One region of the Rhizobium sp. CB3171 genome, then DNA from elsewhere that is predicted to be linked to it. Evidence: predicted binding sites of a transcription regulator. Region 1 holds the regulator's gene; each other region holds the start of a gene.

Region 1 (5,554 bases):
CCGACCAGCAACTCGCCTGGATGAGGCAGCTCGCCGCCGCCGGCGCCCTGCACGAGGCGTTTAATACCGGTCTGTTCCTGTCCGGCAATTCCAGTCGCCCGGAGGCCGCGGGTCTCGGCGTCGCGCTAATCGGCTCGCTCTATCTCATGTTGACCGTGCTGGTCTTGGCGCTGCCGGTCGGCGTCGCCGCCTCGATCTACCTTGAGGAATTCGCGCCGAAGAACCGGTTGACGGATCTGATCGAGGTCAACATCAACAATCTCGCCGCGGTGCCGTCGATCGTCTACGGCCTGCTCGGCCTCTCGGTCTTCATCAACTTTATGGGCCTGCCGCGTTCCGCCTCGCTGGTCGGCGGGCTGGTGCTGAGCCTGATGACGCTGCCGATGATCATCATCGCCACCCGCTCGGCATTGCGCGCCGTGCCGCCGTCGATCCGCAGTGCCGCGCTCGGGCTTGGCGCATCGCGCATGCAGATGGTTTTCCATCACGTCTTGCCGCTCGCCATGCCGGGTATCCTGACGGGTACGATCCTCGGCCTTGCCCATGCGCTCGGCGAGACGGCGCCGCTGCTTCTGATCGGCATGGTCGCCTTCGTCGCCAACTATCCGAGAGGGCCGCTCGATCCTTCGACGGCCCTGCCGGTGCAAATCTACATGTGGGCGAGCGAAGCCGAGCGCGCCTTTGTCGAAAGAACCTCCGGGGCCATTATCGTCCTGCTCTTCTTCCTTGTTGCGATGAACATCGGGGCCATCCTGCTACGCCGTCGCTTTGAGCGGCGCTGGTGACGGGAGGCGATGGAATGAACATGATGACGGAAGCCGCGAGCGAAAAAGCACTGGCCAAGAAGATGATGACGATCCCCTACAAGATGATCGGTCAGGCCGTCTCGGTCCATTATGGCGAGAAGCGCGCGCTGTTCGACGTGGATCTGAACATCCGCGCCAACACTGTCACCGCGCTGATCGGTCCTTCCGGCTGCGGCAAGTCCACCTTCCTGCGTTGCCTCAACCGCATGAACGATACGATAGACACCTGCCGCGTCACCGGCAAAATCACGCTCGACGATCAGGATATCTACGACAACTCAATCGATGTCGTCGAGCTGCGTGCCCGCGTCGGCATGGTGTTTCAGAAGCCCAATCCGTTTCCGAAGTCGATCTACGAGAATGTGGCCTATGGTCCGCGTATCCATGGGCTGCATCGGTCCAAGAGCGATCTCGACCATATCGTCGAAACCAGTCTGCAGAAGGCCGGGCTGTGGGGCGAGGTGAAGGACCGGCTCTATGATGCCGGCACTAGCCTCTCAGGCGGTCAGCAGCAACGCCTCTGCATCGCCCGCGCCGTCGCCGTCAGTCCCGAGGTCATTCTCATGGACGAGCCGTGCTCCGCGCTCGATCCGATCGCCACCGCCAAAGTCGAGGAACTCATTCATGAGCTGCGGGAAAACTTCACGATCGTCATCGTGACGCATTCCATGCAGCAGGCAGCCCGCGTTTCGCAACGTACCGCAATGTTTCATCTCGGCCATCTGGTCGAGGAGAACGATACCGATAAGATGTTCACCAATCCCGATGATTACCGCACGCAGGATTACATCATGGGCCGTTTTGGCTGATGATGCTCCCCGCGCGGTTCCTTTCACATCTTTCACCTAGAGGATAAAAAAATGGTCTCAACACACATTCTCTCCGCTTACGACGAAGACCTGAAGTTCCTGACGCGCCGCATTTCCGAAATGGGCGGCCTGGCGGAGCAGATGGTCAGCGACAGCGTCCGCGCCCTGGTAAACGGCGATGCCAGCCTTGCGCAGAAGGTCATCTCCGATGACGTCATTCTCGACCACGCCGAGCGCGAAGTCGGCGACAAGGCGATCGTCACCATCGCCCGCCGTCAGCCGATGGCTGCGGACCTGCGTGAAATCATGGGCTCCATCCGCATCGCCGCCGATCTGGAGCGCGTCGGCGATCTCGGCAAGAACACCGCAAAGCGCGTCATCGCCGTGCAGGGCACCGGCGTTCCGCGTCGTCTCGCCCGCGGCATCGAACACCTCTCCGAACTGGCGCTCGTCCAGCTCAAGGAAGTGCTCGACGTCTACTCGACCCGTTTACCTGACAAGGCCGTGTCGATCCGCGAACGCGACGAGGAAATCGACGCCATGTACACCTCGCTCTTCCGCGAGATGCTGACCTACATGATGGAAGATCCGCGCAACATCACCACCTGCACGCATCTTCTTTTCTGCGCCAAGAACATCGAGCGCATCGGCGACCATGCCACGAACATCGCCGAGACGATCTATTACATGGCGACCGGTGCCCAGCCCGAAGGCGAGCGCCCGAAGGACGATACCGCCAACACCGTCGGTTCGGTAACGGAATAAAGTAGACACCAAGAGAAGGAGACCAGAGGCGCATGGTTCCGAGAGTTGCTGTTGTAGAAGACGAGGAAGCGCTAAGCGTTCTGCTGCGCTATAATCTCGAGGCCGAGGGCTTCGAGGTCGACACTATCCTGAGAGGCGACGAAGCTGAGCTGCGCCTCCAGGAGCGCATCCCCGATCTTCTGATCCTCGATTGGATGCTCCCCGGCGTGTCCGGCATCGAGCTCTGCCGTCGGCTGCGCATGCGGCCGGAGACGGAGCGCCTGCCGATCATCATGCTCACCGCTCGCGGCGAGGAAAGCGAGCGCGTGCGCGGCCTTTCCACCGGCGCGGACGACTATGTCGTCAAGCCGTTCTCGACGCCGGAACTGATGGCCCGCGTCAAGGCGATGTTGCGCCGAGCCCGCCCGGAGGTCCTGTCCACGGTACTGCGCTGCGGCGATATCGAACTGGACCGCGAAACCCATCGCGTCCACCGAAAGAGCCGTGAAGTGCGGTTGGGGCCGACGGAATTCCGCCTTCTGGAATTCCTGATGTCGTCCCCCGGCCGCGTCTTCTCTCGGTCTCAGTTGCTCGACGGCGTGTGGGGGCATGATATCTATGTCGACGAACGCACCGTCGACGTGCATGTCGGCCGCCTGCGCAAGGCGCTGAATTTCTCCAACATGCAGGACGTCATCCGCACCGTTCGCGGCGCGGGTTATTCCATGGAGGCCTGATGGGGGAGGCCTGATCGGGGCAACCCGATTGGCCATCCAACATAGCGGCGGAAACAGAAAACGGGCCTTTCGGCCCGTTTTTCCTTTGTCTGGTGTGGTTCAGTGCGCGGCCCGGCGCCGGTCATGCACCGGCTGATAGGCCAGCCGCTGATGGTAGGTGCAGTAGGGCGAAGAGTCCGGGCTGTCATTGCCGCAGAAGTGAAAATCTTCCTTCAGCGGGTCGCCGACCGGCCACTTGCAGGTGCGCTCCGTGAGCTCCGTCAGGCCGAGGCGGCGCGAGATCGGAACGACCACATTGGCGGCCGGACGATATTCGACTTCGCTGACCGTATCGATCTCGACCTCTTCCTTGAGCATCGTCGCACCCTGCTGGCGGGTAACCGTGCGGGTTGCAACGCGCGAGGCGTAATTCGGCGCGCGTGGGGCCGAGGTATTGCGCTTCGGCGCTCGAGCTGTGGTTGCCGCACCACCGGCCTTCGCTCGGCCCGGCAGGCTCAAGCGATGCACTTTGCCGATGACGGCATTACGGCTGACACCACCGAGCTGTGCCGCGATCTGGCTGGCGCTCAAACCTTCGGACCACAGCTTTTTCAGCTTCTCGACGCGTTCGTCTGTCCAATTCATGCCCTGTCTCCGCTATCGCGTTTCTGATGGCAGAATCCCTCACCATTGCCTCGAATTGGGTCGAGGCGTGAAACGCTTTAAAATTGTGGTGACTAGTTCCGCCGCATGCAGTCTAGTAATTGGTTTTTAACCTAGTGTGAGGCTGACTCCGTGACAAGAGTCGCGGGAATCTTGAGGAATCGATTTCGAGGTTTTCCCCAACTTGCTATACGTGAGTGGCATTTATGCAATATAAGTTGTCGAAGACATGCCATCCATCGAGAGGCGCTCTGCCGCACCTGCTAAATCGCCAGTTTTGTTGACATCGCAGTGCAAAACATCAATAGTGCCCATGCCGCCGCAAGGCGGCATTTTTGATTTTTCCGGGCCCGTTTCATTCGAAGGAAACGATTGGCCCTAAAGGTTGTGATCGAGGAGAATGCGCCATGGCTGAAACCGCGCCGCTTTATGACACCTATATGCGTGCTCCGCTGCGGTTCGAGCGAGGCGAGGGCGTGTGGCTGATCACGGAGACCGGCGAGCGTTATCTCGATTTCGCCGCGGGCGTCGCGGTGAATTCGCTTGGCCACGCCCATCCACATCTGGTTGCAGAGCTGAAGTCGCAGGCCGATAAGGTCTGGCACCTGTCCAACCTCTATGAGGTGCCGGGTCAGGAGAAATTGTCGAAGCGCCTGACGGAGGCGACCTTCGCCGATAAGGTATTCTTCACCAATTCCGGTGCGGAGGCGCTGGAATGCGCCATCAAGACGGCGCGTCGCTACCAGTTCTACAAGGGTCATCCCGAGAAATTCCATATCATCACCTTCGAAGGCGCCTTCCATGGCCGCACGATCGCGACGATCGCCGCCGGAGGCCAGGAAAAGTACCTCGAAGGTTTCGGCCCGAAGGCGCCCGGCTTCGACCAGGTGCCTTTCGGCGATCTCGACGCGGTGCGTGCCGCCATCACCGATGCGACAGCCGCGATCCTGATCGAGCCCGTGCAGGGCGAGGGCGGTATCCGCCCGGCGACCAACGAGTTCCTGCGCGGCCTGCGTCAGATTTGCGATGAGAATGGCCTGCTTCTGGTCCTCGACGAGGTTCAGACCGGCGTCGGACGCACCGGCAAGCTCTTTGCCCATGAATGGGCCGGCATCACGCCTGACATCATGGCCGTCGCCAAGGGCATCGGCGGTGGCTTTCCGCTCGGTGCCTGCCTTGCGACCGCGGAAGCGGCCGCAGGCATGAAGGCGGGCACGCATGGCTCGACCTATGGCGGCAATCCGCTCGCCATGGCGGTCGGCAACGCCGTGCTCGATGTCGTGCTATCAGACGGTTTCCTGCAGCATGTGCGCGATGTTGCGTTGGTGTTCCGCCAGGGCTTGGCCTCGCTCAAGGATCGTTTTCCGGATATTATCGAGGATGTTCGCGGCGAAGGGTTGTTGCTCGGCATCAAGGCGGCCATTCCCCAGGCGGACCTGCTGCAGGCGATCCGCGCCGAACATCTGCTGGGTGTGCCGGCCGGCGACAACGTCATCCGTCTGCTGCCGCCGCTGGTGGTCACGGCCGAGGAGGCGCGCGAAGGCATTGCCCGCATCGAACGTGCCGCCGAAAGCCTGCGTGCCGCCCGCGTCAAGAAGTCGGCTTGAGTTCAGCGCCCGCTGATCGGGGGCGTTGTTGCCCCACGGCGGGCGTTATCATTTTTGGAGTACAGGTAGGGACATGGCTTCACCGAAACACTTTCTCGATCTCTCGGCCGTCGCGGCTGCCGATCTGCGCAGCATCATCGACGATGCCATCGTGCGAAAGCAGGCGCTGAAGGCAGGTGCGGCCGACAAGCCGCTCGCCGGCAAGATGC
Region 2 (5,554 bases), on a different replicon from region 1:
CCATTGGCGGAAGGGACGTAACGCGTGAGGAGCCATCCAAACGCGGAATCTCGATGGTCTTTCAATCCTATGCGCTTTTTCCGCATATGACAGTCGAACAGAACATCGATTTTGGCCTGCGGCTCGCGAAGATGCCGGCAAAGGAGCGTGAGTCGAGGGTGGCCGCTGCTGCGGACGTGTTGCATCTCAAGCCGCTATTGAAACGCAGACCTGCGGCTCTCTCCGGCGGCCAGCGGCAACGAGTGGCGATCGGGCGATCGATCGTGCGCAATCCTGAGGTGTTCTTATTCGACGAACCTCTCTCGAATCTGGACGCTGCTTTGCGCACGCAAATGCGTGTTGAACTGGCGGACCTCCATCAGCGGCTGAAGGCAACCATGGTTTATGTGACGCATGATCAAGTCGAGGCTATGACATTGGCTGATCAAATCGTTGTCATGAATGCGGGCCGCATTGAGCAGATCGGCTCTCCGCTCGAGCTTTATAACAAGCCCCAAACCTTGTTCGTTGCCACATTTATCGGGTCCCCCAAGATGAATCTGGTCTCCGGTGATGCAGCTCGCAAAGAAGGCGCCACCACGCTCGGCATACGGCCCGAGCATCTCGCGTTAGACAATGACGGTCGGTGGACAGGAACCGTGCGTATCGCCGAACATCTCGGCAACGAGACGATCGCTTACATCCAGTCAGAGGTTGGCGAACTTATAGCCCGCTTCGCCGGTCATCGCGACTTTAAGGCAGGTGAAATCCTGCGGATGAGCCCTGACCTGCAACATCTCCATCGCTTCGATGAAGATGGCCGCCGTATGTCAGAGCAATGAGCTTCAACGACGAAAGGGTGTTCACCGCTGCGGTTCAACAGCCTTCGTGTTTCGAAGATCGATCTTTGCAATTCCGCGCCATTGGCGGGGAGGAAGGAAACCATGCCTGAAGTGTCTGTGATGCGCGTTGGAACCGTGGGTGTCGGGGATATCTCAGGACGTGCCCCGTTCATCCTCGCAAATTGGGCTGCCGGCAGCGAGACATTGCCGGACCGCGCCCGAACGGCATCACAGAAAAAAGACTTGGTTCAATACCGTCACCAGCCAAAATGAAAGTGCCGAAATCACCGCCGCCGCCGGCAGCGTGATGACCCATGCGACCACGATGTTGCCTGCGAGGCCCCACCGGACCGCTGAGACACGCTTTGCGGCGCCCACGCCGATGATCGCGCCGGTTATGGTGTGGGTGGTCGAAACCGGTATGCCGAGCCACGTGGCGCCGAAGAGGGTCAAAGCGCCGCCCGTTTCGGCACAGAAACCCTGCATCGGGTTCAGCTTGGTGATCTTCGAGCCCATCGTGTGAACGATGCGCCAGCCGCCAAACAGCGTGCCGAGAGCCATTGCCGCTTGGCATGAAAGCACGACCCAGAGCGGCACATGAAAGCTGCCGCCGAGGTATCCCTGCGAATAGAGAAGCACGGCGATGATACCCATGGTCTTCTGCGCGTCGTTGCCGCCGTGGCCGAGCGAATACAAGGACGCCGACGCGAATTGCAGGAAGCGAAACGATCGATCGACCGCGAACGGCGTCTGGCGGATGAATATCCATGTCACCGTCAGGATGAGAAGTAGCGCCAAAAGGAAGCCGATCATCGGTGACATGACGATCGCCGACGCGGTCTTTAGCAGGCCGTTCCAGACAATCGAACTTAGTCCGGTTTTGGCGAGACCCGCTCCGACCAAGCCGCCGACCAGAGCATGCGAGGAACTGGAGGGGATGCCAAATATCCAAGTGACGACGTTCCAAACGATGGCGCCAATCAAAGCTGCGAAAATCACCTGCGGTGTAACGATCGTCGGGTCGATGATGCCGGTGCCGAGCGTTTCGGCCACGTGGAGGCCAAAAAACAGGAAGGCAATGAAATTGAAGAAGGCTGCCCAGAAGACTGCGTATTGCGGCCTCAGAACCCGCGTCGATACTATTGTCGCAATCGAATTGGCCGCATCATGCAGGCCGTTGAGAAAATCGAACAGCAAGGCGACTGCGATCAGGCCGACTAGAAGCGGAAAGGCGAGGGTGGCGTCCATCAGACATTCTCGATCAAGATGCCGCTGATCTCGTTGGCGACATCCTCGAAACGGTCGACCACCTTTTCCAGCTCGCCGTAGATCTGACTGCCGATCATATACGCCATCGGATTATTAGCGCCGTGCCGTCGAAACAGATCTTTGAGCCCCCGATCGTGAAGCTCGTCGGATCGGCCCTCAACACGGGTCACCTGCTCGACGATCGCCGAAAGTCGCGGTGCGTTGGCGTTCATGCGATCAAGCAATGGGATTGCCTCACCAATAAGATTGGCGGCTTCGACGACCGTCTTGCCCATCTCCTGCATGCCGGGATCAAAGCTACTCTGCTCAAAGAGACGGATAGTCTTCACCGTCTTGTGCATCATGTCGATCGCATCATCCATGGATTGGATGAGGTCCTTGATGTCTCCGCGATCGAAAGGGGTGATGAAGCTTCGCCGCACGGCCTGCATGACCTCGCGCGTGATATTGTCCGCTTCAACCTCCAATCGAATGATCGTTTCGCATTGATGCTCGATCTCTTTTCCTGAGAGCAACCTGTCCAGGGCTTGGGCGGCTCCGACGATCGTCTTGGAATGTTGTTCGAAGAGGTCGAAAAACCGGTCTTCGCGTGGCATCAACCTTCGAAACCAACCCAGCATAAGCACCTCGCGATTTTTGGTCTGCGTAAAAGACGATGTCAGACGGCCGTCATCCGTGACAGTCGTGTGTCGTAAACATTATCTGCTTGAGGAGATAGGGCCAAATTCCGGTTTATGACAGATTTATGACGGGCGCCGGAGGGCCTCGGGTTCATTCGATCGGCACCGGTGCAGGATCGGTTTCCATTCTCTCGCACGCCATTCTGGTTGGATCAAAATACAACGGTGGGTCATGGGGACCGTCCTCGCCGGACTAGCGGTCCGTCGGGCCGCTTCGCGCCGTATACTGGCCGCGAGCAAATCTCTTTTGATAACCGGGTTCAGAGCTCGGTTCCATTTCGGGCACGACTGTTAAAGGGGGGTCGCTATTCTGTAATCGAAAAGCGTGGTGTCCGGAACCAGAAGCGTACAATTCGAACAAGGTGGAATCCGTCTGCGCCCCTGCTTTGACCCGCATTCCGTGAGACAGATCTAGCGGCGGTCGCGTGCGTGTCGCCATGGTGAATGTCGGGAATTATGCCGGACGCACAAACTGGTTGAGGTGCATCATCGCCGATATTACTTTGCCGGTGCTTGTGTGCCTTCGCACGGGCTTGTTGCCGATTGGCAAAATTCTCTGTGAAATGATGCTGGAATGGTCTTGTGTTGCCTGATTGCCGCCAACGACGACAAGGTGCTGCTCGTCTTCGAAACGTCTGAAGAAAGCTACATGGCCTAGTCCGATATCTTTCCCTGTAAATGAGCTAACGCAGGTGAAGACTGCCAGGTCGCCTTCCTGAGGTGACTCGACAGCGTCGAACGCCGGTGGCAGGAACGACTGCGACCATGCGCTTGAACTGCCTACCCCGCCATTACGGCGGATGCAGAAATTGATGAAGGCAGCGCACCATGGAACCGGATCGTTCAGCGGATGCCGCGCTGTAACCGCGAGAAATTCGGCAATGAGAGGGTTCAGTGCTGCCGGCGGCGGTCGTTGCGAGATGACTGAAGGTTTGCGCTCGTAGTAGCGGTCGATAAAACTCTGCGCGATGTCGATCGGACGCGGTCCGGTCGGCGTTAAGGCAAGGGCGTCACGAGTTTGTTCAATCTCCATGGGTGTCGGAGCGGAGCGTCGCATCCGCCGCTCTGGGATGGTGACCAGGGGCGGTGGGTATTGCAGTTGGACGATGGTCTCGCGACCAGTTTTGCCTCCAAAGGCAAGCTCGGATTTTAGGACCGGAACGGTCGCAACCATCGCCAAAAGCACTCGCCGCGTAATCATACGAGACCTCCATGGTAACGTTGGAAACGCCTTAGCTGCCAGTTGCTGTAACACGCAAAGAGGAGAACGGTTTCAATGAACCAAGCGGTGGCAACGCTCAGAGCTCATCGATCGTTCCACGCCGACGAGAGAACGATGCTAACCTTTGCGGGAAAGGTACGTCGCCAATCGCGCCTACGCGCTTGTTGTCAGAGTAGAGATCTGATCGGTATCGTAGCGGCTCCACAAGTCGGCAAGCCCGTTTGAATCGGGAAAGCCATGTACAGCGAGCTTCGCAGGCTCCTCAAAAGAATGCTCGTGTTCGGGTGGAGAGACGGTCATCAGCACGCGCCCCACTTCTTCGCGCAGTGGCTGATTGAACCAAGTGATAATCTGAAAACTCAGCTTCTCTTCAACCCCTTTAATTTTACTGTTTTCCGTTCAATTCGAACTTCTTAAAAAAGAGAAAAATAAAGAATTGAGTCGCACAGTCCTCCATCGGATTTTCCGTATAATTTGAGGGGAGGGACAATGCTTCGACTTCCTGTTGGCTCGCGCCACCGGAAGACAATCGTGGACTTCATTCACGATTCGTCCGGTGCTTACCTGATCGTCTTTGCTGTGTCGCTCCCGGTTCTGATCGGTTTGATAGGGCTCGGCACGGACTATGGGCTGTGGACCTACAAGCAACAGAAGATGCAGTCGGCAACCGACGCCGCCGCTGTAAGCGGTGCGGCTGCCTATACCACCAGCGGCGAGGGGCCGGTTGAGTCCCAGGTCAATGCGATAGCGGCGAGCTATGGGCTGGTTAATGGCCAGAATAACGTGGTGATATCGATCCATCGCCCTCCGACGCAGGGATCTTATGTTGGAAATAATTCGGCGATCGAAGTCGTCGCGCAGCAACCAATGGACGTGCTGTTCTCCGCGCTTTGGCAGCAGGCGTTTGTCGTTACAACTAGATCCGTGGCCATTGCGAATGCGGCCAGCGCCTGCGTGCTGGCGCTCGATCAGACCGCAAGTGCTGCCGCATCGGCTCAGGGTTCAACCACGGTGACACTGAATAATTGCAGCTTGGTTTCGAATTCGACAAGTCCCACGTCGGTTAGTGTCGGCGGTTCCGCGCTGATACAAGCGTTATCGGTCGGAGCTGCCGGTGGCATTAACGGCCTTAGCGGCATTAAAGCGAGCGAGGGAACGGCGACCGGAATTTGGCCTCTCACGGATCCCTATGCCGACGTTCAAATGCCGACCTACTCGGGTTGCACGACCAATGCCAAGGAAAATATCAAGGGGAAGACCACACTCGATCCCGGTGTCTATTGTGGCGATATTACCGTAAACGCTGGCGCCGTTCTCACCCTTGACCCGGGGATCTACATCCTCGATCGGGCCAATCTGAAGGTCAATGGCGGCGCGACTTTGATCGGCCACGGTGTCACGATCGTCTTCACCTCCAGCACGGGAAGCAACTACGGCACTGCGTCGATCAATGGTGGGGCGATCCTTGATCTCACGCCACCGCTGACGGGAGACACGGCCGGTATTGTCATTTTCGGCGACCGTAATATGCCCGTGGGCACGGTCTTCAGCTTTAACGGCGG
Region 3 (5,554 bases), 800 kb from region 1:
TCCGTGAGCGGAAAAGCTCGGCAAAGTTCGCGGTTAACTTTAAGGCCTGAGACGCTATGATCCTCCCGTTATAATAGTATGGGCGGAAGGAGAGGGCATGCCGACCAACAATCCAGGTTTCGACACGCTGGCGATTCATGCGGGCGCGCAGCCGGACCCGACGACGGGCGCCCGCGCGACACCGATCTATCAGACGACCTCCTTCGTCTTTCAGGATGCGGACCACGCCGCCGCACTCTTCGGGCTGCAGCAGTTCGGCAATATCTACACGCGCATCATGAACCCGACCCAGGCCGTACTCGAGGAACGGGTGGCCGCCCTCGAAGGAGGCACGGCCGGCCTCGCCGTCGCCTCCGGTCATGCCGCTCAGATGCTCGTCTTTCACACCATCATGCAGCCGGGCGACAATTTCGTCGCCGCTAGGCAGCTCTACGGTGGCTCGATCAATCAGTTCGGCCACTCCTTCCAGAATTTCGATTGGCATGTGCGCTGGGCCGACTCCGCCGATCCGGCCACGTTCGAGACACAGATCGACAGCCGCACCCGCGGCATCTACATTGAAAGCCTCGCCAATCCCGGCGGTACCTTCGTCGACATCGAGGCGATCGCCGCCGTTGCCCGCCGGCACGGCCTGCCGCTGATCGTCGACAATACCATGGCCAGCCCCTATCTCATCCGGCCGTTGGAGCATGGCGCCGACATCGTCATCCATTCGCTGACCAAATTCATGGGCGGCCACGGCAATTCCATGGGTGGCATGATCATCGATGGCGGCACCTTCGACTGGTCCGCGTCAGGCAATTATCCGATGCTGTCGACGCCGAGGCCGGAATATAACGGCATCGTGCTGCACGCCACCTTCGGCAATTTCGCTTTCGCCATCGCCTGCCGCGTCCTCGGCCTGCGCGATCTCGGCCCTGCCATCTCCCCCTTCAATGCCTTCTTGATCCTTACGGGCATCGAGACGTTGCCGCTGCGCATGCAGCGCCATTCCGACAATGCGATCGCCGTCGCCCGCTGGCTGAAAGGACAGGACAAGGTGGCCTGGGTGAACTATGCCGGCCTTGAGGACGACCCGAACCATCCGCTGCAACAGCGCTATTCGCCCAAGGGGGCGGGTTCCGTCTTCACCTTCGGATTGAAGGGCGGGTATGAAGCGGGCAAGGGATTTGTGGAAGGCCTGGAGCTCTTTTCCCATCTCGCCAATATCGGCGACACGCGCTCCCTGGTCATCCACCCTGCCTCGACGACGCACAAGCAGCTCACCGACGAGCAGAAAATCGCAGCCGGCGCCGGTCCGGACGTGGTGCGCCTGTCGATCGGCATCGAGGACGTCAAGGACATCATCGCCGACCTTGAGCAGGCGCTGGCGAAGGTGTGACACGGAGCGTTTCCAGATCGGGACGGAAGATTTATGACAACGTATTTACGATTGGACCCCGAAGGCGTCGAGCCGGAAACCGGTGCTCCCGCCGACGATCGCATCGTTTCCGGGGCGCCAAAGTTCCGCACCTGGAATGTCGAGGAAGCTGATGGCGGCCTCTACGCGGGCATATGGGAGGCAACGCCCGGAAAATGGCGAATCGTCTATGACGAGTGGGAGTATTTCCATATCCTTTCCGGCTACTCGGTGGTAACTGCCGAAAATGGCGAGGCTTTTCACCTGCGTGCCGGCGATCGCATGATTCTGAGACCCGGCTTTAAGGGGACGTGGGAAGTCATTGAAACCACCCGAAAGGATTATGTGATCCGTCTCTGACGGCGCCGCAAAGCCGGTCGAATCAAATCAGGACGGCCAGCGCCGTTCGGACGCGCGCAGGCATTTGTTAGCCGGCCAGCGCAAATAGCCGTTTTCATTGCCGCAAGTTGTGTCACTGGCCTTTCACCAAACTGTCATCAAACTGAAACACTGCGAGATTAGAGCCATCACTGTCGCCAGGAGATTGAGGTGGGGGTTACGAACCGATGGGGACGTTCCGTGCTCAGATCCTGCTCGCCATCCATTCATCACTTGAGGAAGTGAGTTCAATCATGTTGAATCAGAAATTTCGTTCGCTTTGCCTGACTGCAGGCTTCATCGCGGCTATGTCCGTGTCGGCCTCGGCTGCCGACATCACGGGCGCCGGCTCGAGCTTTATCGCGCCGGTTATGTCCAAGTGGGCTGAAGGCTATAAGGCTGCGACGAACAACGTCGTCAACTACCAGTCGGTCGGTTCGGGCGCCGGCATCAAGCAGCTCCTCGACAAGACGATCGTATTCGGCGCTTCGGATAAGCCGATGAGCGACGCTGACCTCGAGAAGAACGGCATTGCCCAGTTCCCGATGATCTCCGGCGGTATCGTCGTTTCCTATAACGTTGAAGGCGTAAAGCCGGGCGAACTCGTTCTCGACGGCAAGACGCTGGCCGACATCTTCCTCGGCAAGGTCGCCAAGTGGGACGATGCAGCCATCAAGGCCCTGAACCCCGACGTGAAGCTGCCTTCCACCGCGATCTCCGTCGTTTATCGCGCCGACAGCTCGGGCACGACCTTCAACTTCACCGATTTCCTGTCGAAGGTTTCGCCGGAGTGGAAAGAAAAGGTTGGTTCGAACACGGCAGTTGAATGGCCGGTCGGCTTTGGCGCCAAGGGTTCCGAAGGCGTTTCCACCACTGTCAACCAGACGGCTGGTTCGATCTCTTACGTTGAATATTCCTACGTCGTCGCCAACCACATTGGTTTCGCGAAGATGAAGAACGCTGCCGGCAAGGTTGTCGAGCCTAGCCTCGATACATTCAAGGCTGCTGCTTCCAACGCCGATTGGGCTCATGCCAAGAACTTCAACCTGATCATCACCAATCAGCCGGGCGAAAAGAGCTGGCCGATTGCCGCTTCGACCTGGGTTATGCTCTACAAGAAGCCGGCCGATGCCGCTAAGAACGAAGAGGCCCTGAAGTTCTTCAAGTGGTCCTATCAGAACGGTCAGAAGGACGCGACCGCCCTGTCTTATCTGGCAGTCCCGGACAATGTCGTCGAGATTGTCGAGAAGTCCTGGCAGAAGGACTTCGGCACGAAGTAATTTGTGCTGGGTGAGAAGTTGCGGCGGACAGGGTATAGCCCTGTCCGCCTTTCGTCACGGACAAGGGGAAATCGATGGCTGACGCGACTCAGACGGCTGCCTTCCAGGCTATAGATACCACCGCCAGCACCAGAAAATTCCGGATGCAGGATCGGATTTTCTATTTTATGACGCTTGGCTCGGCTACTCTTGTCGTGCTTCTGCTGCTGGCAATCCTGGTGGTTCTTGTCATCGATGCCTTGCCAACCTTCCAGACCTTCGGCTTGTCGTTCCTCTTTGGCACAAAGTGGAGCGCTCCCGTTGACATCTACGGTGCAGTGCCTGCCGTGGTCGGTACGCTGGTGAGTTCGTTCATCGCCATGCTGATTGCCGTTCCCCTCGGCATCGGCATTGCCATCTTCCTCACGGAACTTTGCCCCGGCAGCCTGCGACGTCCGATCAGCACGGCCATCGAGCTTTTGGCCGGTGTGCCCTCCATTATCTACGGTATCGTCGGTCTGTTCATTCTCGTGCCGCTGATGCAGAACTATATCCTGCCCTTCCTTATGATGACGATCGGCCAAGTGCCGTTGATCGGCCTGCTGTTCCAGCCGCCGGCCCCGGGCGTCGGCCTGTTGACGGCAAGCCTCGTGCTGGCTGTCATGATCCTGCCGTTCATCACCGCGATCGCCCGCGACGTGTTCAGCACCGTGCCGCCGATGTTGCGTGAATCCGCTTACGGCATGGGCATGACCACATGGGAGGTGGCCCGCCACATCCTGATCCCCTATACACGTCGCGGCCTCGTCGGCGGCATCATGCTCGGCCTCGGCCGCGCGCTCGGCGAAACCATGGCCGTCACCTTCGTTGTAGGCTCGGTGAGCCGTCTGCAATCGTCGATCATTTCGCCGTCCACCACCATTTCCGCCCAGATCGCGAACAACTTCGGCGATGCCGACGGTCTACAATTGTCGAGCCTGATCGCGCTCGGCCTGCTCCTGTTCGTCCTTTCCTTCTGCGTGCTAGCAGCGGCGAGATGGATGATCGGCCGCGGCGACGCGCATTGAGGAAAACACCCATGGAAAATGCAATTCGTCAGAATCTCGTGTCGAGGCGCTATGGGAAGAACCGGGTGATGATGGCCTTGTGCTTCCTCGCGGCCATCCTCGGCATATTCTTTCTCAGCGTGATCCTTGTGACCCTGCTTTATCGCGGCGTATCGGCACTCAGCCTCGACGTCTTCACGATGTCGATCCCGGCGCAGGGCTCGCGCGGTGGTCTGATCAACGCGATCTATGGCACCGTGCTGGTCACGGGCTGCGCCATCCTGATCGCCGCGCCGATCGGCATTCTCGCCGGCACCTATCTGGTGGAATATGCCAACGGCACCAAGCTTGCCGAGGCTGCCAAGTTCATCAACGACATCTTGCTGTCCGCACCCTCGATCATCATCGGCGTGTTCGTCTACGGCCTCGTGGTCGTGCCCATGCACGGCAACTCCGCCATCGCCGGCATCCTCGCGCTGGCGCTGATCGCCCTTCCGGTCGTCAACCGCACGACGCAGGATATGCTGTTGCTGGTGCCAAATGCGCTTCGTGAGGCGACCGCCGCGCTCGGCGCGCCGCGCTGGAAGTCCATGATGATGGTGATCTACCGTTCCGCCTGGACCGGCATCCTCACCGGCATCCTGCTGGCCGTCGCCCGTATCAGCGGCGAAACCGCGCCGCTTCTCTTCACCGCCGGTTACAGCAAATTTATGAATGCGGGCGTGACCGGTCCAATCGCCACGCTGCCGGTTGCCATCAACACGCTCGCCGCCGATGCCGGTGAGGATCTCAAACAACTGGCCTGGGCCGGCGCGCTGATCATCACCGTTGCCATCCTAGCCCTTAACATCCTTGCCCGTGTCTTGAGTGGGCGCCGCCAGTGACGCAGCCGCCGAACGATAGGAATGAAACCATGAACATGAGCGACAGCAATTTCCAGAGCGTCAACGCACAGTCGGGGAAGGACGCCGTTTCGCAGTCGGGTCCCGGCATGCTCGCGAAACTTGAGGTGAAGAACCTCGATTTCACCTATCAGAACGGCCATCGCGTTCTGAAGGGTGTGAACATGAACATCCGCAAAAATGCGGTCACCGCCTTCATCGGCCCTTCGGGTTGCGGCAAGTCCACGCTGCTGCGCACCTTCAACCGGATGTATGATCTCTATCCGGGCCAGACGGTTGGCGGCGAGATCCTGTTGGATGGCCGCAATATCCTCGCCAAGGACGTCGATCTGAACGATTTGCGTGCCAAGGTCGGCATGGTGTTCCAGAAGCCCACGCCGTTCCCGATGTCGATCTATGAAAACGTCGCTTTCGGCATCCGGCTCTATGAGAAGATTTCCAAGGCGGAAATGGACGCCCGCGTCGAAGCCGCGCTGACGGAAACTGCGCTTTGGAGCGAAGTGAAGGAAAAGCTGCACCAGAGCGGACTTGGCCTTTCCGGCGGCCAGCAGCAGCGTCTCTGCATCGCCC
Region 4 (5,554 bases), 1.4 Mb from region 1:
CAAGAGACGTAATTTCTGCCGCGGTTCACGATTTTGCTCTTCGAAAGCGGTTCGACTTTGAAAAACGATACAGCGTGGAGCTTAACAACAAACCTATCAGAAATACGGTTCGGGTGGGAAAATTCTTGCGAAATGATCGAAGACGCGGCTCGGTTTGCCGCTTGTCACCGTCTGGTGAGGTTGGCGGGCAAGTTATTGTCGGCACGATCAGAGGGCGGGTTGCCAAGAGCTCGCCGGTGGCCGCCTCAGAAGACGGCACCGACGAGCGTGTTCGCTCAATTCGGCTGAGAAGCCTCGACCACAGCAAGGGCCGCCATGTTGACGACGCCGCGCGACGTGACGGAGGGCGACAGGATGTGCGCCGGAAGCGCGGTGCCGAGAAGGATCGGACCAACATGCAGGCCGTCGGTCATGGTCTTGACCACACCAAGCGTGATGTTGGCCGCGTCAAGATTTGGGAAGACGAGCAGGTTCGCTTCGCCGGAAAGCGTGCTGTCGGGCATGACGTGGCGGCGCAGGCTTTCGGAAATAGCGCTGTCGCCGTGCATTTCGCCGTCGACTTCCAGCTCCGGTGCCATCTCGCGGACAAGCGCCAGCGCCTTGCGCATCTTGGTTGCGCTTTCCGACTCCCGCGAACCGAAGTTCGAATGCGAAACGAGGGCGGCGCGGGGCGAGATGCCGAAACGTTTGATTTCTTCGGCCGCCAGCACCGTTGACTCGGCGATCTCCTCCGCATTCGGATTAAAGTTGACATAGGTGTCGGTGTAGAACGTCGCGCCACGCTGCGAGATCAGCAGGCTGAGCGCCGAGAAGTCGCGAACATCGGAGCGTTTGCCGATGATCTGGCGGACGATGCGCAGATGGCGCTCGTAACGGCCTTCGAGGCCGCAGATCAGCGCGTCGGCTTCGCCGCGCTTTACTGCCAGGGCGCCGATGACCGTGGTGTTGGTGCGCACGATCGTTCGCGCCGCTTCCGGAATGACGCCGCTGCGGCCGACCAGCGAGAAGTAGAGGTCGACATATTCGCGGAAGCGCGGATCGTCTTCCGGATTGATGACGGCGAAATCGGTGTTCGGCCGGATCTTCAAGCCATAGCGCTTCAGACGGGTCTCAATAACGGAGGGACGTCCGATCAGGATCGGAGCAGCGGTGCCCTCTTCGAGAAGAACCTGGGCAGCGCGCAGTACGCGCTCATCCTCGCCTTCGGAGAAGACGACGCGCTTGCGCTCTGCGATCTTCGCGGCGGCGAAGATCGGCTTCATGATGAAGCCCGAGCGGAAGACGAAGCGGTTGAGTTCGTCCATATAGGCGTCGAAATCGGCAATGGGGCGCAGGGCCACGCCACTTTCGGCCGCGGCTCTCGCAACGGCAGGCGCAATGCGCAGGATCAGACGCGGATCGAAGGGCGAGGGGATCAGATAATTCGGCCCGAAGACCGGCGTTTCGCCGCTATAGGCGCGGGCGGCGACATCGGACGGCTCCTCGCGGGCAAGCGAGGCGATGGCGCGCACTGCGGCCATCTTCATTTCCTCATTGATCGTCTTGGCGCCGCAATCGAGCGCCCCCCGGAAGATGTAGGGGAAACAGAGGACGTTGTTGACCTGGTTCGGAAAATCCGAGCGGCCGGTGCAGATCATCGCGTCCGGCCGGGCGGCACGGGCGAGATCCGGCATGATTTCGGGTGTCGGATTGGCGAGCGCCATGATCAGCGGCTTTTCCGCCATCTGCTCCAGCAGCTCGGGCTTCAGCACGCCGGCGGCGGAGAGGCCCAGAAAGACGTCGGCGCCGGGGATCGACTCGGCAAGCACGCGCTTGTCGCTCTTCTGCGCATAAATGGACTTCCATTCGTCCATCAGCTCGGTACGGCCTTCATAGACGAGGCCCTCGATATCGTGGACCCAGATGTTTTCGCGCTTGGCGCCAAGGATGACCAGCAGGTTGAGGCAGGCGAGCGCGGCGGCGCCAGCGCCCGAGGCGACGATCTTGACCTCTTCGATCTTCTTCCCGGCCAATTCCAGCCCGTTGAGAATAGCGGCGGCAACGATGATGGCGGTGCCGTGCTGGTCGTCGTGGAAGACCGGGATTTCCATCTTCTCACGCAGACGACGTTCGACGTCGAAGCACTCGGGTGCCTTGATGTCTTCGAGATTGATGCCGCCGAAGGTCGGCTCCAGCGCCGAAATCGTGCTGACCATCTCATCGACGGTAGGTGCGGCGATTTCGACGTCGAAGACGTCGATGCCGGCAAATTTCTTGAAGAGTACGGCCTTGCCTTCCATCACCGGCTTGGAGGCAAGCGGACCGATATTGCCGAGACCGAGGACGGCCGAACCATTGGATATGACCGCGACGAGATTGCCGCGCGAGGTGTAGTCGAAAGCCGTTTCCGGATTGTCGCGGATGGCAAGGCAGGGCGCGGCAACGCCGGGAGAATAGGCAAGCGCCAGGTCACGCTGGTTGCCGAGCGGCTTCGTCGCCTGGATTTCCAGCTTGCCGGGGCGGGGATAGCGATGAAAGAAGAGAGCCTGTTCGTCGAGATTGCCGCTCGCCATGTTCTTGGCTGCCTTCGATGTGTCGTGCGTATCCATCACGCTTCTCCGTTTCTGCTTGCGCACTCGCGCTTTTTGAATCCCTGCATACATCAATCACTCAGGGTGCACAGTATGCAATTGACGCAGAGGAAAGGTTTTTTGCAGCGCCGTTTTCACAATTGTTTTTCTTGTCCCGCAACGGTGACATTCGAGCCCGATGGTAAGCGAAAAGTGAATGCGTCATAAGGGGTTCATGGCGTGGGCCTATGAGGGCAAAAAACAGAGGAGCCTCCATGACCCTCATTGCTTCCCACCGCGGCGGTTCGCATCTTTGGCCCGAAAACACCAGGCTCGCCTTTTCCGAAACCGCTAAACTCGATGTCGATCTCGTCGAATTCGACGTGCATCAGACGCGTGAAGACAAGCTCGTCGTCCATCACGACGCGCTGATCGACCGCATGACGGACGGCAAGGGCGCGATCGCCGACTTAAGCCATGACGAACTGATGCGCCATATCGTCATCGGCAGCGGCGGCGAGACCATTCCGACACTTGCCGAAACCATCGACATCTTCGGGCCGTCCGCGGTCGACCTTCGGCTGGAGATCAAGACGAGGCTGGACGGCAAACCATATGAAGGCATGGAAGGCCGTATTGCGGACGAGTTGCTGGCGACCGACATGCTGAAGCGGACAATGGTGACCAGTTTCGCGCTCCCGCGCCTGGAAGCTTTCAGTGCCGCGCTTGAGGAGCGTGGCCTGAATGTCGGCGAGCTTCTCGGCCTCATCTTTCTCTGTTCGCCGCAGACAGCCGCGCAAATCGGCTGGAGAGGTATTCTTGCCGCGCTTGGCCGGTTTGGCGTCCACGAGATTGCCTTGCGGGCCGACACCATCGATGCCGAAGTGATGGACCTTTTTCGGAAAAGCGGCGTGACGGTGCATGGCTGGGCGGCGCATACGAGTGAAGCGGCAAGGGCGATGTTTCGCCTCGGCGTCGCAAGTTTCACAACCGATCGGCCGGATCTCGCCATAGCTGCAAAGCGCGGCTGATCGTCCGCAACAGGCCTCTCGCACAGGATTTGTCATCATCCTGAAACACGAGTCTGATTTTGGAATAGCCAACGTAGGATAGGGCACGGACATTGAGTTCGTGAATGAAAACATGAATGTCAGGCGGTTTCGAACGCTATTCATTTCTGACGTGCACCTGGGCTCGAAAGCAGCCAAGGCGGACTATCTGATCGATTTTCTGCGTCATCACGAAGCGGACACCATCTTCCTTGTTGGTGATATCGTTGACGGCTGGCGGCTGAAGCGCACTTGGTACTGGCCGCAAGATTGCAACGACGTGGTGCAGAAACTGCTGCGCAAGGCGCGCAAGGGCACCCGCATCGTCTATATCCCCGGCAATCACGACGAATTCCTGCGTGATTTCCCCGGCATGCATTTCGGCGGCATCGAAGTGGCCGAGCGGGCGATCCACGAGACCGCCGACGGCAAGAAGTATCTCGTCCTGCATGGCGACGAATTCGACGTCGTCGTTCGCAACGCGCGCCTGCTCGCCTATCTCGGCGATTGGGCCTACGATATGGCCATCCTGATCAATGTCGGCCTTGCCGCCGTTCGCCGCCGCCTGAACATGCCCTATTGGTCGTTCTCGGCCTGGGCGAAGCTTCAGGTCAAGCATGCGGTCAATTTCATCGGCGAGTTCCAGCGCGTCGTGGTCGAAGAGGCCAAGCGCAACGATGCCGACGGCGTCATCTGTGGCCACATCCATCATGCCGTCATCGAGGACTTCGATGGCATCCGCTACATCAACACGGGCGACTGGGTCGAAAGCTGCACGGCGATCGCCGAGCATGAAGACGGCACGTTCGAGCTGATCACCTGGCAGTCGATCACCGAGGCACAGCCGGTCAGCGCCGCCGTCGAGGACGTGTCGGAAGCGCTCGGGGCACAGGCGGCGTAATTTGCGCCGCTTCACGGGTCCGATAACGGCCCGTCACAATTTTTGATCGCTGCAATCTGACGACAGCCTCATATTTTATCCGAAACGTTTCGGTTCGGCTATTTCTCGCCATAGTCGTATTCACGATGGAGTGATAGGGAACAATCAGTTTCCCTTCAGGTCTGTCATGATTCCCGCGACAAAATCTCTCCCGGGCGAGGGCGCGCCTCCGCATTTTCGTCTGCGCACCGCCTTGTCCTATTGTGCTCCGTTGCTCGTCAACGGCATTGCTCTGCCGTTTTTCCCAGTTTGGCTGACGGGACTGAATTTCGGTGACCGCGAGATCGGTCTTATCCTCGCCGTGCCGATGGTGGTGCGCGTTCTCGTCGTGCCCATTGTCGGAATACTTGCCGATCGCGTGGATGAACGCGCGAACGTGTTGTTCTGGTCGGGCGCACTGTCACTGCTGACGGCGATCGCGCTTTATTGGACGAGCGATTTCTGGCCGGTGTTGCTGGTCTACGCCATTCAGGGGGCGACATACGCGCCTTACGTCCCTGTCGTAGAATCGATTGCCATTTCCGGCGTGCGGCGCTGGGGGTTCGATTATGGCTCGATGCGCGTCTGGGGATCGATCGCCTTCATCTTCTCGACCCTTATCGGCGGTCAGATGATCGGCAAATGGGGTGCCACCATGGTTCTGCCCACCATGGTCGGGGGCTTCTTCCTGACAACCATGATGGCTTTCTTCTGTCCGCGCATCGGGCCGACACGCCGGCGCAATCAGCCGATCAACCTGCAGGCGCCGACCGGCGGGGGGCTGCGCTCGCCGCAATTGCTGATCACCATGATCGGTGTGTCGATACAGCAGTCGAGCCATGCCGTGATGTACACGTTTGCATCGATCTATTGGCGCAAACTCGGTTTTTCAGGCACGGAGATCGCCATTCTCTGGAGCGCAGGGGTAACGGCGGAGGTCATGGTTTTCTTCCTGTCGAAAACACTGAGCCGTCGCTTCAGTGCCTGGACGCTGATTTTCTTCGGTTCGAGCGTGTGCGTCCTGCGCTGGATACTGT

What was found. Region 1 encodes PhoB, which activates phosphate uptake and scavenging genes when phosphate is short. Its sites were predicted from a motif close to TGTCATNNANCTGTCAT; they were not measured.
Region 2: a site for PhoB is predicted at 2,825-2,841, ahead of QA648_RS30495 (DUF47 domain-containing protein). Genes of this name have one in related genera too.
Region 3: a site for PhoB is predicted at 1,881-1,897, ahead of pstS (phosphate ABC transporter substrate-binding protein PstS). Genes of this name have one in related genera too.
Region 4: a site for PhoB is predicted at 3,611-3,627, ahead of QA648_RS07815 (UDP-2,3-diacylglucosamine diphosphatase). Genes of this name have one in related genera too.

Annotation. Positions count from the first base shown of each region.
Region 1 covers NZ_CP121652.1:153,021-158,574, forward strand. The annotation lists gene pstA (phosphate ABC transporter permease PstA) at 1-785, shown strand, start outside; gene pstB (phosphate ABC transporter ATP-binding protein PstB) at 800-1,615, shown strand; gene phoU (phosphate signaling complex protein PhoU) at 1,667-2,380, shown strand; gene phoB (phosphate regulon transcriptional regulator PhoB) at 2,413-3,096, shown strand; gene QA648_RS00775 (GcrA family cell cycle regulator) at 3,196-3,720, opposite strand; gene QA648_RS00780 (aspartate aminotransferase family protein) at 4,146-5,345, shown strand; gene argF (ornithine carbamoyltransferase) at 5,419-5,554, shown strand, end outside.
Region 2 covers NZ_CP121653.1:2,488,933-2,494,486, reverse strand. The annotation lists gene QA648_RS30505 (ABC transporter ATP-binding protein) at 1-821, shown strand, start outside; gene QA648_RS30500 (inorganic phosphate transporter) at 1,050-2,069, opposite strand; gene QA648_RS30495 (DUF47 domain-containing protein) at 2,069-2,710, opposite strand; gene QA648_RS30490 (CHAP domain-containing protein) at 3,225-3,971, opposite strand; gene QA648_RS30480 (pilus assembly protein TadG-related protein) at 4,524-5,554, shown strand, end outside.
Region 3 covers NZ_CP121652.1:957,254-962,807, forward strand. The annotation lists gene QA648_RS04745 (O-acetylhomoserine aminocarboxypropyltransferase) at 98-1,381, shown strand; gene QA648_RS04750 (cupin domain-containing protein) at 1,415-1,759, shown strand; gene pstS (phosphate ABC transporter substrate-binding protein PstS) at 2,086-3,057, shown strand; gene pstC (phosphate ABC transporter permease subunit PstC) at 3,132-4,103, shown strand; gene pstA (phosphate ABC transporter permease PstA) at 4,115-4,966, shown strand; gene pstB (phosphate ABC transporter ATP-binding protein PstB) at 5,074-5,554, shown strand, end outside.
Region 4 covers NZ_CP121652.1:1,588,853-1,594,406, reverse strand. The annotation lists gene QA648_RS07830 (hypothetical protein) at 1-29, opposite strand, end outside; gene QA648_RS07825 (NADP-dependent malic enzyme) at 276-2,588, opposite strand; gene QA648_RS07820 (glycerophosphodiester phosphodiesterase family protein) at 2,825-3,580, shown strand; gene QA648_RS07815 (UDP-2,3-diacylglucosamine diphosphatase) at 3,693-4,499, shown strand; gene QA648_RS07810 (MFS transporter) at 4,666-5,554, shown strand, end outside.